DNA from 3 places in the Ornithinibacillus xuwenensis genome. Region 1 is predicted to be linked to each of the others. Evidence: riboswitches for the same ligand, from Rfam matches in the RefSeq annotation. Region 1 holds a riboswitch; each other region holds the start of a gene.
What was found. Region 1 has a riboswitch for thiamine pyrophosphate ahead of thiT (energy-coupled thiamine transporter ThiT). Riboswitches for the same ligand answer to the same signal wherever they lie in the genome.
Positions count from the first base shown of each region.

Region 2: another riboswitch for thiamine pyrophosphate. It lies ahead of thiW (energy coupling factor transporter S component ThiW); the one in region 1 lies ahead of thiT (energy-coupled thiamine transporter ThiT).
Region 3: another riboswitch for thiamine pyrophosphate. It lies ahead of ABC228_RS09470 (YkoF family thiamine/hydroxymethylpyrimidine-binding protein); the one in region 1 lies ahead of thiT (energy-coupled thiamine transporter ThiT).

Region 1 is NZ_JBDIML010000001.1:962,680-966,883, reverse strand. Features, by position in the region: gene ABC228_RS05540 (N-acetylmuramoyl-L-alanine amidase family protein) at 1-428, shown strand, start outside; gene ABC228_RS05535 (M3 family oligoendopeptidase) at 590-2,380, shown strand; TPP riboswitch at 2,445-2,548, shown strand; gene thiT (energy-coupled thiamine transporter ThiT) at 2,665-3,228, shown strand; gene ABC228_RS05525 (hypothetical protein) at 3,719-4,204, shown strand, end outside.
Region 2 is NZ_JBDIML010000002.1:362,237-366,440, reverse strand. Features, by position in the region: gene ABC228_RS07685 (amidohydrolase) at 1-1,023, opposite strand, end outside; TPP riboswitch at 1,210-1,325, shown strand; gene thiW (energy coupling factor transporter S component ThiW) at 1,413-1,901, shown strand; gene tenA (thiaminase II) at 1,934-2,626, shown strand; gene thiD (bifunctional hydroxymethylpyrimidine kinase/phosphomethylpyrimidine kinase) at 2,623-3,423, shown strand; gene thiM (hydroxyethylthiazole kinase) at 3,423-4,193, shown strand; gene thiE (thiamine phosphate synthase) at 4,197-4,204, shown strand, end outside.
Region 3 is NZ_JBDIML010000003.1:38,328-42,531, reverse strand. Features, by position in the region: gene ABC228_RS09480 (ABC transporter ATP-binding protein) at 1-807, opposite strand, end outside; gene ABC228_RS09475 (ECF transporter S component) at 788-1,393, opposite strand; gene ABC228_RS09470 (YkoF family thiamine/hydroxymethylpyrimidine-binding protein) at 1,456-2,046, opposite strand; TPP riboswitch at 2,144-2,247, opposite strand; gene ABC228_RS09465 (DUF4363 family protein) at 2,322-2,663, opposite strand; gene ABC228_RS09460 (DUF421 domain-containing protein) at 2,751-3,611, shown strand; gene ABC228_RS09455 (hypothetical protein) at 3,633-4,085, shown strand; gene ABC228_RS09450 (MBL fold metallo-hydrolase) at 4,132-4,204, opposite strand, start outside.

The sequences.
Region 1 (4,204 bases):
AAAAAGGATTCCTTAATCCGGCTAAGTTTGGTGGCTTAACCTATGAAATTCTAGGAAGAACACAGGCACATGTTTACGTCATACAAACAAGTGATTTTGGCAGGGTACAAATCTATGCACATCCTAGTACAGGGGCTAGTATCCGTGATGATGATAACCGAACGGAAACTACAGATTCTCAAGCTACAACTGATCAAAGAATATTAAACTTGCCAGCTACTGAAAATTCCTGGCGCGTTTATCCATTAGATGTTGAACCTGTTAAAGGAAATGAAAAGGGATTTTTAAATCCAGCAAAATTTGGTGGATTATCCTATAAAGTATTAGGTACTACTCAGGCACATGTATATATTATAGAAACAAGAGATTTCGGTAGGGTACAAATCTATGCGCATCCTAATACTGGTGCAACCATTACAACGAGTTAAAATAAGTTCCCTCCTCATTCCGAATGAGGAGGGATTTATTTCGGATAAATAATATTTCGAGAAAAAAATATTTCGGAATTCCAAATATATCTAGTGAAAAATGTTAAACTTATTGTTAATATAGAAATAATTCTAACTATAAAAAATTAAGGAGAGATTAGATGCAATACACGAGAGAATACGAGAAAACTTGGGATTTGGATGTGATATTTCCAGGAGGAAGCGATTCAAATGAGTTTCAAACTTATTTAGAAGATGTACAATCTAGAATGGAAGAATTATCTACATCTGTACAAGATTTTGATCCAAATGATATAGAAAATAATATGTCTACGCTATCTAACATTGTGACGCAACTAGAAACTGCGATGAAAAAACTACGTGAATCATTTGCTTTTATAAGCTGCTTGAGTGCACAGAATGTAAAAGACGCAAATGCTAAACTATTAGTTGGGAAACGTACGGCATTAGGAGCGAAAATGGGTGGTATTCGTACCGTATTAAATCAAAAGCTTGCATCCATACCAGATGAAGCATGGAAGAATGTGTTACAACATGATTCCTTACAAGAGGTTTCATTTGTATTAAATGAAACAAGAGAGGCAGCTAAGGAATTACTAACATCAGAACAAGAAGTGCTAATAAATGACCTTGCAGTAGATGGTTACCATGCATGGGGGCAAATGTATGAAACGATTGTAGGAAATATGTCGGTCGACATCGAAGAGGATGGCGAAGTAAAATCGTATTCGGTAGGACAAGCAGCAAATAAATTAAGTAATCCTGATCCCGAATTTCGTAAGCATGTATTTCAACAAATTAGCAAGGCTTGGGAAAGTAATGCAGATTTGTTTAGTCAGACATTAAATCATCTAGCGGGATTCCGCATCCAAAAATATAAACATCGTGGTTGGGATAATGTACTAAAGGAACCACTTTCAATTAATCGTATGAAACAAGAGACATTAGATGCAATGTGGAATGCTATTACAAATAACAAGAAGCATTTCGTTAATTATCTAAATAAAAAAGCAGAGCTTCTTGGAAAAGACAAGCTAAGCATATACGATATTGGTGCACCTTTATCGAATTCAGTGAAGACATCTTCCTATACAGATGGAGCAAATTTCATCTTAAAGCATTTTGCTGAGTTTAGTCCCAAAATGGCTGACTTTTCTAAGAATGCTTTTGAGAAACGATGGATTGAAGCGGAAGATCGCGCTGGAAAACGCCCAGGTGGATTCTGTACAAGCTTCCCAGATAGTGAACAAACACGTGTGTTTATGACGTATTCTGGAACTTCATCGAATATCTCAACACTTGCCCATGAATTAGGTCATGCCTATCATCAGCATGTTATGAATGATATTCATGGATTAAATCAAGGCTATGCAATGAATGTAGCAGAAACGGCTTCAACCTTCGCTGAAATGATTGTTGCAGATGCGTCCGTTAAGAGTGCAGAAAGTAAAGAAGAAAAAAGAGAATTGCTAGAGGACAAAGTACAACGCAGTATTGCTTTCTTTATGAATATCCATGCAAGATTCTTGTTTGAAACTAGATTTTATGAAGAAAGAAAACAAGGAATGGTATCTGTAAATCGTTTAAATGAATTAATGTTAGAGGCTCAGAAGGAAGCGTACTGTGATGCACTAGAAGAGTATGATCCAAATTTCTGGTCATCAAAACTACACTTCCATATAACAGGTACACCATTCTACAACTTCCCATATACTTTCGGTTATCTGTTTAGTTTAGGAATCTATGCACATGCACAAAAGAGTGATAAGAGTTTTGAAGATGACTATATAGCATTATTACGAGACACTGGTCGCATGGATGTAGAAGACCTCGCTAAGAAGCATTTAAATGTTGACCTGACTAAGCCAGACTTCTGGGAAGATGCCATTGCACTTTGTGTGAAGGATGTAGAAGAGTTTATTTCGTTATAAACGGATAATCTTGCAAGAATTGGAAAAGTAATATACAATAGCGTTAACAAAAAAAGTGAATGAATAAGCCCACAGGGGGAGCCAAATGGCTGAGAGTGAACAGAACATGTTCAGACCCTTAGAACCTGTTAGTTAGTACTAGCGTAGGGATGGTGGCTTTTTTGATGGATATGAAAGGCAATGTGAGCGGAATTCCCCATCAGGAAGCTTCCCCTTGGCATTGCTTTTTTTGTGTTTGAAAATCTATTAGTAGATTTTTAGATTACAACAGGGGAGGAATTGATGTGAGTTCAAAACGCACATTGTTCATGGTTGAAGTGGCAATCTTCGCAGCTTTAGCTTTATTATTAGATTTTATTCCATCTATTCAAATGCCTAACGGTGGATCAATTTCTTTTGCTATGATACCAGTATTTATCGTTGCTTTTCGTTGGGGATTAAAGGGAGGACTATTAACAGGATTTATCTGGGGAGCACTTCAATTAGCTTTCGGTCCTGATATTAAGACGCCTTTACAAGCATTTATTGAATACTGCTTTGCATTTGCGGCACTAGGAGTAGCTGGTATTTTTGCTAGACATGTACAGCAAGCAATTAAAGATGGTAAAGTAGGGAAACGTTTCGTCTATATAACGCTAGGAGTATTTCTCGGCACGGCGCTAAGGTTTTTAGCTCACTTTTATGCGGGTATCGTTTTCTGGGCAGAATATGCACCAGAAGGTCAAGCGCTATGGTTATATTCTTTAATATATAACGGTTCTTACATGTTACCTTCATTTATTATCACAACCATTGTCGTTTTCATTTTATTTATCAAACAACCAAAAACACTACTACAATCAGCATAATTATTTTCCGCTCACAAAAGGGTAATCTCTTAAAAAGAGGTTACCCTTTTTTGGATTTCTTTTATAATGGAGATAAGAGGTGAAGTAAATGAAAGAATTAGTTGGTCAGTGCACTACTTGTAAGAAGAATGTTTTTTGTGAAAACGGATTTCTAGACGGTGTATATGAGAACGGTGTTATCCACTGTCATGAATGCGCAGAGAAACTATAATAGAAACTATAGAAGACTGGACTGTAAATACTAAGTCTACTGGCTTTCGATTCAATTGCTTTTACATCAACATCCGCTATCTCCCATCCAGATAAGTAATAAACTCCGCCTTACATAAATTAATTCTAGCAATCTTAATAATAAATCATTAGATGATCACCGTAATACAAACCTCTTTCAAATATAGAAGCAGAAACTACATTATCGTACATCTCCCTTTCACCGCTATGATTGTTCACGCATAGGCTATAGCACAACGGTAAAGAAAGGAAGATGAATGTGGAGCTTACATTTGCCCATTGGTTATACGGATTCTTTACACTCGTTATTATCGTCACGATGATTTTTCGAAAAGGTGTCGTACTTCCCACATTGCTAGGAACATTTATTATTGCTTCGGTTTATAACGGAAATATTATTGATGGGTTCACCGCAATTTTTAATGCCAATCTGATAGCGGCACAAGAATTGTTTAGTATCTTTTTAATTATTACATTTATGCTTGCTCTGTTAAATTCGTTAAAGGATTTGGGCGCAGATGTCCGGATGATTCAACCAATACAAAAGGTGATGGTTAATGGGCATATTTCGTTTTTTGTTTTAGTAGGTGTTACTTTTGTAATCTCCTTATTCTTTTGGCCAACACCAGCCGTTCCATTAATTTGTGCACTTCTTGTACCTGCTGCTGTAAGGGCTGGTTTACCTGCCATTACTGCTGCTGTTGCAATTGCTTTGGCAGGGCAGGGGATGGCATTATCCTCAGAC
Region 2 (4,204 bases), on a different contig from region 1:
TGAACCAACTCGATCAGCAACACCAAGATGCTTTGCTGCATCAATTGTTATTGCTCGAAGTGCTTGCTCCTCTGTAATACCTCCATTAATCGCGTGTACCGCACTTGTCACTAAGTAGGATATTCCTACAACTGGATGATCTGTTGTGATAGAACAGGATATTCCAGCATCCATTAGTGTTTTAATGGTATTCCAACCCTTGTCCTTCAGTTCTACTTTAGATCTACTGGACATTGTTGGACCAACCGAGACACGGACATCCTCATGCTTCGCAATATAGTCGGCAATATGATGCCCTTCTGTACAATGCTCAATTGTTACATCAATATCAAATTCGCGCTTAATGCGAAGAACCGTTAAAATATCATCTGCTCGGTGTGCATGCACACGCAATGGAATTTCTTTACGTATTACTTTAGCAAGATTCTCCATATCTAGTTTTCTTTCTTTTTGTTCACCATTTAAATAGTTTTGTGCTTCAATCAATTTTTCACGAAGTCTTGCAGCAACTCCCATTCGGGTGACCGGCATCTTACCCTTAGGACCATGCACCATTTTAGGGTTTTCCCCCAAAGCTGCCTTCATACCCGAAGGTGCCTTCACAACCATTTCATCTACAATATGACCTGCAGTCTTTAAAACGACCATTTCTCCACCAATGACATTCGCACTCCCTGGCATTACCTGTACAGTGGTAACCCCTGATTTCCGAGCATCTTCAAATCCTTTTTCCATTGGATTAATTCCATCAATGGCACGCACTTGAGGGGTAATTGGACTGCTCGTTTCGTTAAAATCGCTTCCCTCTTTTCCAACACCTTCCTCGGATACACCCAAATGAGTATGTACGTCAATGAGTCCTGGTGTTACCATTTTTCCAGCAGCATCGATTACCTGATAGCTATCTGGAATCGCTTTATCATTTGTTATCGATTCGAATTTCCCGTTCTTTACAAGAATCACCTTATCTTCTATTTTGTTTCCTGTTCCATCAAAAATTGTGGTATTTTTAATTGCTAGCATCCTATTCCTCCTCTTTATTCGCTTACTATTCTATTATTATAACATGGTGAATATTTCACCGGTTTTCTGTGAGCGATCAACCGATGAAACTTTCTAATTTTCTAGGTACTATTTCCCTTTTTGAATGATATTGGTGACAGGATGAAGTAATTTTGTTATGGTAAGTTTGTGTAACCGAATATGAAACATTACTACTAGGGGTGCCCTAAAATTCGTGGGCTGAGAGGAAAGCACGTAAGCTTTCCGACTCTTATGGACCTGATCTGGTTAATACCAGCGTAGGGAAGTAGTCAGACGATGTATGTCTATTCTATTTCAGCTTATGGAAGCCAGGTCCCTTTGTGGATCTGGCTTTTTTGGTCATCCCTAAAAGACGGGAGGGAGACAATTTGAATCGAACACGACTGTTAACAACCATGGCAATCCTTGTGGCAATCGGTACCCTGGGAGCACAGCTACTTTGGTTTCCAGCGGGAATTGCGAAGGCATATCCTGTACAGCATGCCGTTAATGTCATAGCTGCAGTAGTGCTAGGTCCAGGACCTGCTGTCATCATCGCATTTGTGATTGGTCTATTGCGAAATATGCTTGGTCTAGGAACATTACTAGCTTTTCCTGGTGGAATGATTGGCGCATTTCTAGCTGGGTACTTCTATCAAAAATCGAAGAAAAATATCGCCGCGGTCATTGGGGAAGCGGTTGGTACTGGATTAATAGGATCGGTGTTTGCCGTACCTTTTGCAATCATTTTGATGGGTAGTTCTGTTGGGGTATTTGCCTTTCTTCCATCATTTCTCATTAGCAGTATTACTGGTGCACTCATTGGCTGGTTTATCTTGTCACGTGTCAACCAGGATAGTCTAGTAAAAAGCTTTTAGGAGAATCAAATTAGTATGAGGAGGATTTTTAAATGACGTTTACGAATCAATTGAGAAAAGAAAATGATGATATTTTTCAACTAATTTTTGAGCACCCATTTGTAGAAGGTATCGGAAAGGGTGATATTGCTAAAAGCGCGATTGAGCACTATGTAAAAGCCGACTTTGAATATTTAAACGCATTTATGAAAATTTACGGGTTAGCCTTAGCAAAATCAACAAGTCGGAAGGATATTATGTATTTCCATGACAAAATAAGCTTCATCCTGCATGATGAAATTCACCCACATCACAATTTCTGTGATTATATCGGAGTTGGCTATGAATCACTTCAGGGACACTCACTTCCACCAACAGCAGACCATTATATCAAGCATATGATGTATCATGCACAGCTTGGAACTTTAGGGGAGATACTAGGTGCCTTACTTCCTTGTCCTTGGACCTATTTAGAAATTGGAAAAGAGCTAATGGAAAAATACCAGCCGAAAGAGGACCATCCTTTTTATCAATGGATTCGCTTTTATGCTGATTCCAGAGTAGAAAACACAACCAATGACATGAGAATGCTTCTGGACCGCTATGCAGAACATATTTCTCCTGATGAGAAATTACGGATAAAGGATGCATTCCGAAAAAGCTGTCAGCTAGAATTAAAATTCTGGGAAATGGCATATAGTCTGGAACAATGGCCTTCTGATGGAAAGCAGGCGATCCATTCATGACGATTCCTTGTTCCTTAACGATTGCTGGAACAGATCCAAGTGGAGGTGCAGGAATTCACGCCGATCTGAAAACATTTCAAGAGATAAAAAGCTATGGAATGTCCATTATCACCTCGGTAGTTGCTCAAAATACAACTGGGGTCCAAGCAGTACATCATTTACCGAATGAAATGATTCATCAGCAATTCGATTCCGTTTTGTCTGATATGCCGGTTCATGCATTTAAAACAGGGATGATTGCAACCATTGACATGATGCAGCTTATTAGGGAACAAATAGCTACTATCAATGCTCCCTATGTCATGGACCCTGTCATGGTTGCGACAAGTGGGGACTCCTTAATTGACGGGAATGCCCGTAATTATTTACGTGAACATCTTTTACCGCTAGCCTCCGTTGTTACACCAAATATTCCAGAGGCAGAATTTATTATTGGCCAATCGATTGAAACGGTGGAAGATATGCAAGAGGCCGCAACGATAATTGTTCATCAATACGGTGCAGGTGCAGCCCTTGTAAAAGGAGGTCATCTATCAGGAGAAGCAATTGATTTTCTATATGATGGCAAAAAAATGCATACCTTTACAGCAAAAAGAGTGGAGACAGCCAACACCCATGGGACAGGGTGTACATACTCCGCTGCTATAACCGCCTATTTAAGCCAAGGCATTATGCTACCCCTAGCAGTGGAAAGGGCAAAGGAATTTGTAACAAATGCAATCCAACATTCCTTTGATCTCGGTAGTGGAAATGGTCCAACTAATCACTTTGCAGCAAGAATGGTTGAGGTGGAGTAATGGATTTTTCTATTATCCAAAATGTTCGTTCACAACAACCACTTATTCATCATTTAACCAATCAGGTGGTCATGAATTTTACAGCAAATGGGTTACTGTCTTTTGGTGGGGTACCAATAATGGCAAAGGCTGTAGAAGAAGTAGCAGATATAGCAACAATTGCGGACGGTGTATTAATTAATATTGGAACACTAACACCAGCTGAGGTTCCCGCTATGATTCTAGCAGGTAAAACCGCCAATGATCGCAATATTCCAGTAGTACTTGACCCTGTCGGGGTAACTGCAACCCCCTTTCGTTCATCTATGGTTCACCAACTATTAAAAGAAGTTCAACCGACAGCAATTAAAGGAAACGCCGGTGAACTTGCCCATTTGGCAGGAATCCCATGGAAATCAAAAGGCGTCGACTCTATTGGTGATGGAAATACAGAGGAAGTAGCAATTAAAGTGGCCGAAGTCTATGAAACTACTGCGGTTCTAACGGGAAAAACTGACATCATATGCTCCGGAACCAAGCTTATGCATAATCAATTAGGGAACGACATTCTTACAAAAGTTACTGGTGCAGGCTGTTTACTAGGGTCTCTATTAACCGCATGTTTCACTACCGATGATTCTATTGACAAACAAGCATTAACAGCTGTTTCATTCTATGGATTAGCTGCTCATCATGTCGCAACTAAACCAGAGGTAAATGGTCCAGGGACATTTATTCCCCATTTTATTGACGCATTGTCCATGAGCATGGACAAATTAGGAGGGAGCTAATCCATGGAGCA
Region 3 (4,204 bases), on a different contig from region 1:
GGAGTCTGCTTTCACTGTCAATGGATTAAGATAGGGCTTGGGAAGCCAAACTCCTTCTTGTTTTAATCGTGGTATTTTTTCTGGAAAAATTTTATCTGGTTTATCATTTGCTATGATTTGTCCATTCTTATTAAGAACTAGTAATCGATCAACAATAAAAAGCCAGTCATCAATTTGGTGGTCGATAATAAGTATGGATAGTTTTTTTTCTTCCTTAATTTCTCGTATCAAATCAATAAATTCAATTCGTGATACTGGATCAAGATTTGCAGTTGGCTCATCAAATATGATTAGGTTTGGATCGAGAAGAAGCACTGCTGCAAGCGCAATTTTTTGTTTTTCTCCACCTGATAATTCATGTAATCTCTTATGCTTATTGTTAGTCATTCCAACCAAATGGAGAACCTCTAAAATGCGCTTAGGCATTTCAGAGGATGGGATGTTCAAATTTTCCAATGTAAAGGCTAGTTCGTCTTCAACCGTTATCATACAAAACTGGCTCTCTGGATCTTGAAAGACTATCCCGATATGTTGCTGTAATTCTCCTGTTGCGTAATCAGAAATATGTTTATCTTTAAAGTAAATATTTCCTGTAGAATTACCTTCAACTGCTTCAGGATATAAGCCATTTAAGCATAGTGCGAGACTGCTTTTTCCAGATCCACTAGCACCTATTAACATCGACATCTCATTGTGGTATAACGAAAAGCTAAGATCTTGAAGTACTTGGTTATCGTTAAGCGATTCATAGCTAAACGAGTAGTTTTCTACTTGAAGTAACGATTTGTTAAGCTGCTGGATGCTCACGCTTCTTTTGCAGCTCCTTTCCTAATGCATAACCACGTAGTACACCTGTTTTCGCAAGCTGATCGCCAAGCCATTTACCAAGAATTCCAGCTAGAAGTGCACCACTAATGATTCGGATGATAAGTGATGCTAGGATAATCCATGCTCCCATGGCAATAATACCAGATGCATATAAGTGATAGATGAAACTTACACTAGCAGCTAACATACCCGATAATATTAAAATTGGTAATGTATAATTACGCCATTTTGTTATTGCAAAGGCTAATTCAGCTCCCGCACCTTGTATCATCCCTGTAAGTATAAGTGTAGGACCAGCTGTACTTCCAATAAGTACCTCTACAACAGCGGCGATAACTTCTGCAGTAAAAGCAATACCAGGTTTTCGGATGATATAGGCTGCTAATATAGAAACAATAAACCAAATACCGAAAATAAATTCATAACCTAGTGGTCCTAATCCAAACGGGGTTAAGAATGTAGTGATTCCTTGCCCAACAAAGAAAAATAATAGATAGATAACGCCAAATACAACGCCTAGTATAGACATGAGAACAATTTCTTTTAATTTCCAATGCTTTGTCATATAAAATCCTCCTTTATGCCGCATATAATTGGCATTAATACCTCACTAAATGAAGGGTCAAGTTATTTAGTTGAGGGACTATTTGCAGAAATCGTAAATGTCATGGTGACATGAGAAACTTTGCTTTGTACATTTTCAAACGCCTCTTCCATTGTACGAAAAATATCATTTACATCTCCGTCGAGGCGGGTAGCATAATGGCTTCCACTTACTTTAACACCTTGGGATTGAGATAAATCGATTTGTTCATAAATCGTGTCCATATAATCCTCTCTACCCATAGGATATAGCGCAAATTTACAGCTGGCCTGCTGACGAATACTTTGGGAATTCTGTTGGTTTAACACAACGTCAGTTTCACTCATTAATACATCACCGCTTGAATCACCTGGACATCCGATGGAATATGTACCACTCATAGCAGCATGCTCTCCTGTTTTGGCTGCATGTAAAAATATAGCTCTTGTTACATCGAAAACATGAACCAACTTTCCACGAATACATGTAGAAACGTCATCTGTATCCTTCCAAACCTTAGAAGTATCAACTTCCTTTAGTGCTGTTAGAATAATAGTTGCAAAATTATCGCTCATCGGAAAAAGTGTAAACTGACATCCTGCAATTCTACTATCTCCACATCTCATACGCATCATAATTCCTCCTATAAAAAATTAATATAACAAAAAAACTGCACTCCCTTGGGAATGCAGTAACAAAAGTATGTACCTCAAAAAACAATAGAAAAAACACATACAGTGTACTACACTTCCCCACGCTAGTATTATCTAGATCGGGTAAATAAGGGTCAGGCAATGCCTTCTCAGCCACGTAAAGCAGCTCCCCTAGTGTTTACGGATATGCAGTTATGTTACAGAAATACTATAAACAATCATTTCAAATTTGTAAAGGGAGTCATTATACCTAATTGTTACATCGAATAAATTCCTTCAAGGTACCCTTTTATTGTTGCAAGCTCAAGTAATGCCTGTAACTTGTCCTCTTGGTCAACTGCGGGTTTTAGTCGCTCTAGGCTTTCATGAAGCCCCTCATATTCACCTTCGTCACCTAGTAATTGAAGCTTCCATAGTGTTTCTTCATATATTTTGATAAGCTCATCCATTTGTAATTTTGTTTCTTCCCAATCTGTATGTGATATCGAATCCTCTAAAGCATTTATCTGATTAAAAAATATTTCTCCACCTATTGGTTGTCCACAACCTGAAAAAAGTAATGAAAGAAAGATAATTAGAAGGTATGGTTTTTTATACATAAGCATTCTCCTATTTTGTATGTTATTTCTAGATTGTCCAATACTATAAAATGCTTACATAATTTTACTTCAAGGGGAAATGAAGAAGTGTCTGAATACCTAATAACCATAATTCGTTCCGTAATTGCATTTTTGTTATTACTCCTAATGGCTCGAGTGATGGGTAAGAAGCAAATATCCCATTTAACATTTTTCGATTATTGTGTGGGAATCACCATCGGGTCAATTGCATCCAGTATGGCAGTGGATCAAAATATTAAAATATCAAATGGTTTAATGGCGCTTTTAGTATGGGGGCTTTTTCCAATCGTATTGGGTTATATCGGATTAAAATCAAAACTATTTTTACAAATTACGGATGGAAAATCAGATATGGTCATTGAAAATGGAAAAATTCTTGAAAAAAATCTAATGAAAAACCAATTAGCTATTAAAGAATTAATGCTGTTACTACGGGAGCAGGGAGTGTTTAACGTGCAGGATGTTGAAATGGCAGTATTTGAAACAAATGGGCAACTCAGTATATTAAAAAAGTCTGAGGAACAGCCAGTGACTCCCCGTATTCTTCAAACACCTGTAGAAAGGGATCACGGCCCAACTATCATCATTTCTGACGGGCACGTAATGAAAAATAGTTTGAAAAAACTAGGATATACCAAGGAGTGGCTATTAGGAGAAATACAAGCACAGGGAGCTCTCACGTTTCAAGATGTGTTCCTTGCGCAGGTTGATTCAAAGGGAAATGTTTATGTGGATTTGTACAGTGATGACCTCAAGAAAGAGGTGGTTCAACAGCGTCCTTTAGTTGGTTCAACATTAAAAAAATTGCAGGCTGATTTTGAAAGCTTTGCATTACAAACGGATAATCCTGCTGCAAAGGAAATGTATACGGAGCAAGCCGAGAAGCTACAAAAGGTACTCGATAACATAACAGACTATTTAAAGTAACGTTTCGATGGAGGGATTTGTATGAAGAATTGGTTTGGGGTAATTGTGTTCATCTTGTTTTTTTCTCTAGTAAGATTAGATGTCCTTGCACTAGAAGAAACAACAACGAAATATTTTGGTGTCGGAGCAACTGTAGAAGAAGTAGAGCAAGCAACGTTTACTGTTAAAACCGATGGAGAACAAGTAGGGGAAGGCTTTGTATATTCACCTGAATCCAATAAAGCAGATGGAGAAATTCGTTGTCAATTGGATTTACAAGGGAAAGGTACAGTTTATATAAAAATGGAAGAAATTGATAAACAAGGAAATCTGCTTTCTGAACATAAAACCCAGAATCTTCATCTAACAAATGATTGGCAACCATATGAGTTAACAGCCAAACTAAGCAAATCATCAGCTCATCTCGATATATTTGTAATTACAAGCAGTAAACAGAATACAGAATTTCAATTTCGTGAACTTCGTGTTCATTAACAAAAGGCGATAAGTACATTCTTATCGCCTTCATTAGTTAATCCTTTTAGATACAGATTTCCTGCCTTTCTTCTGCAATAAAGAATCCTCTGGATTCGATTTGTTTTTTGGAAGCGCCA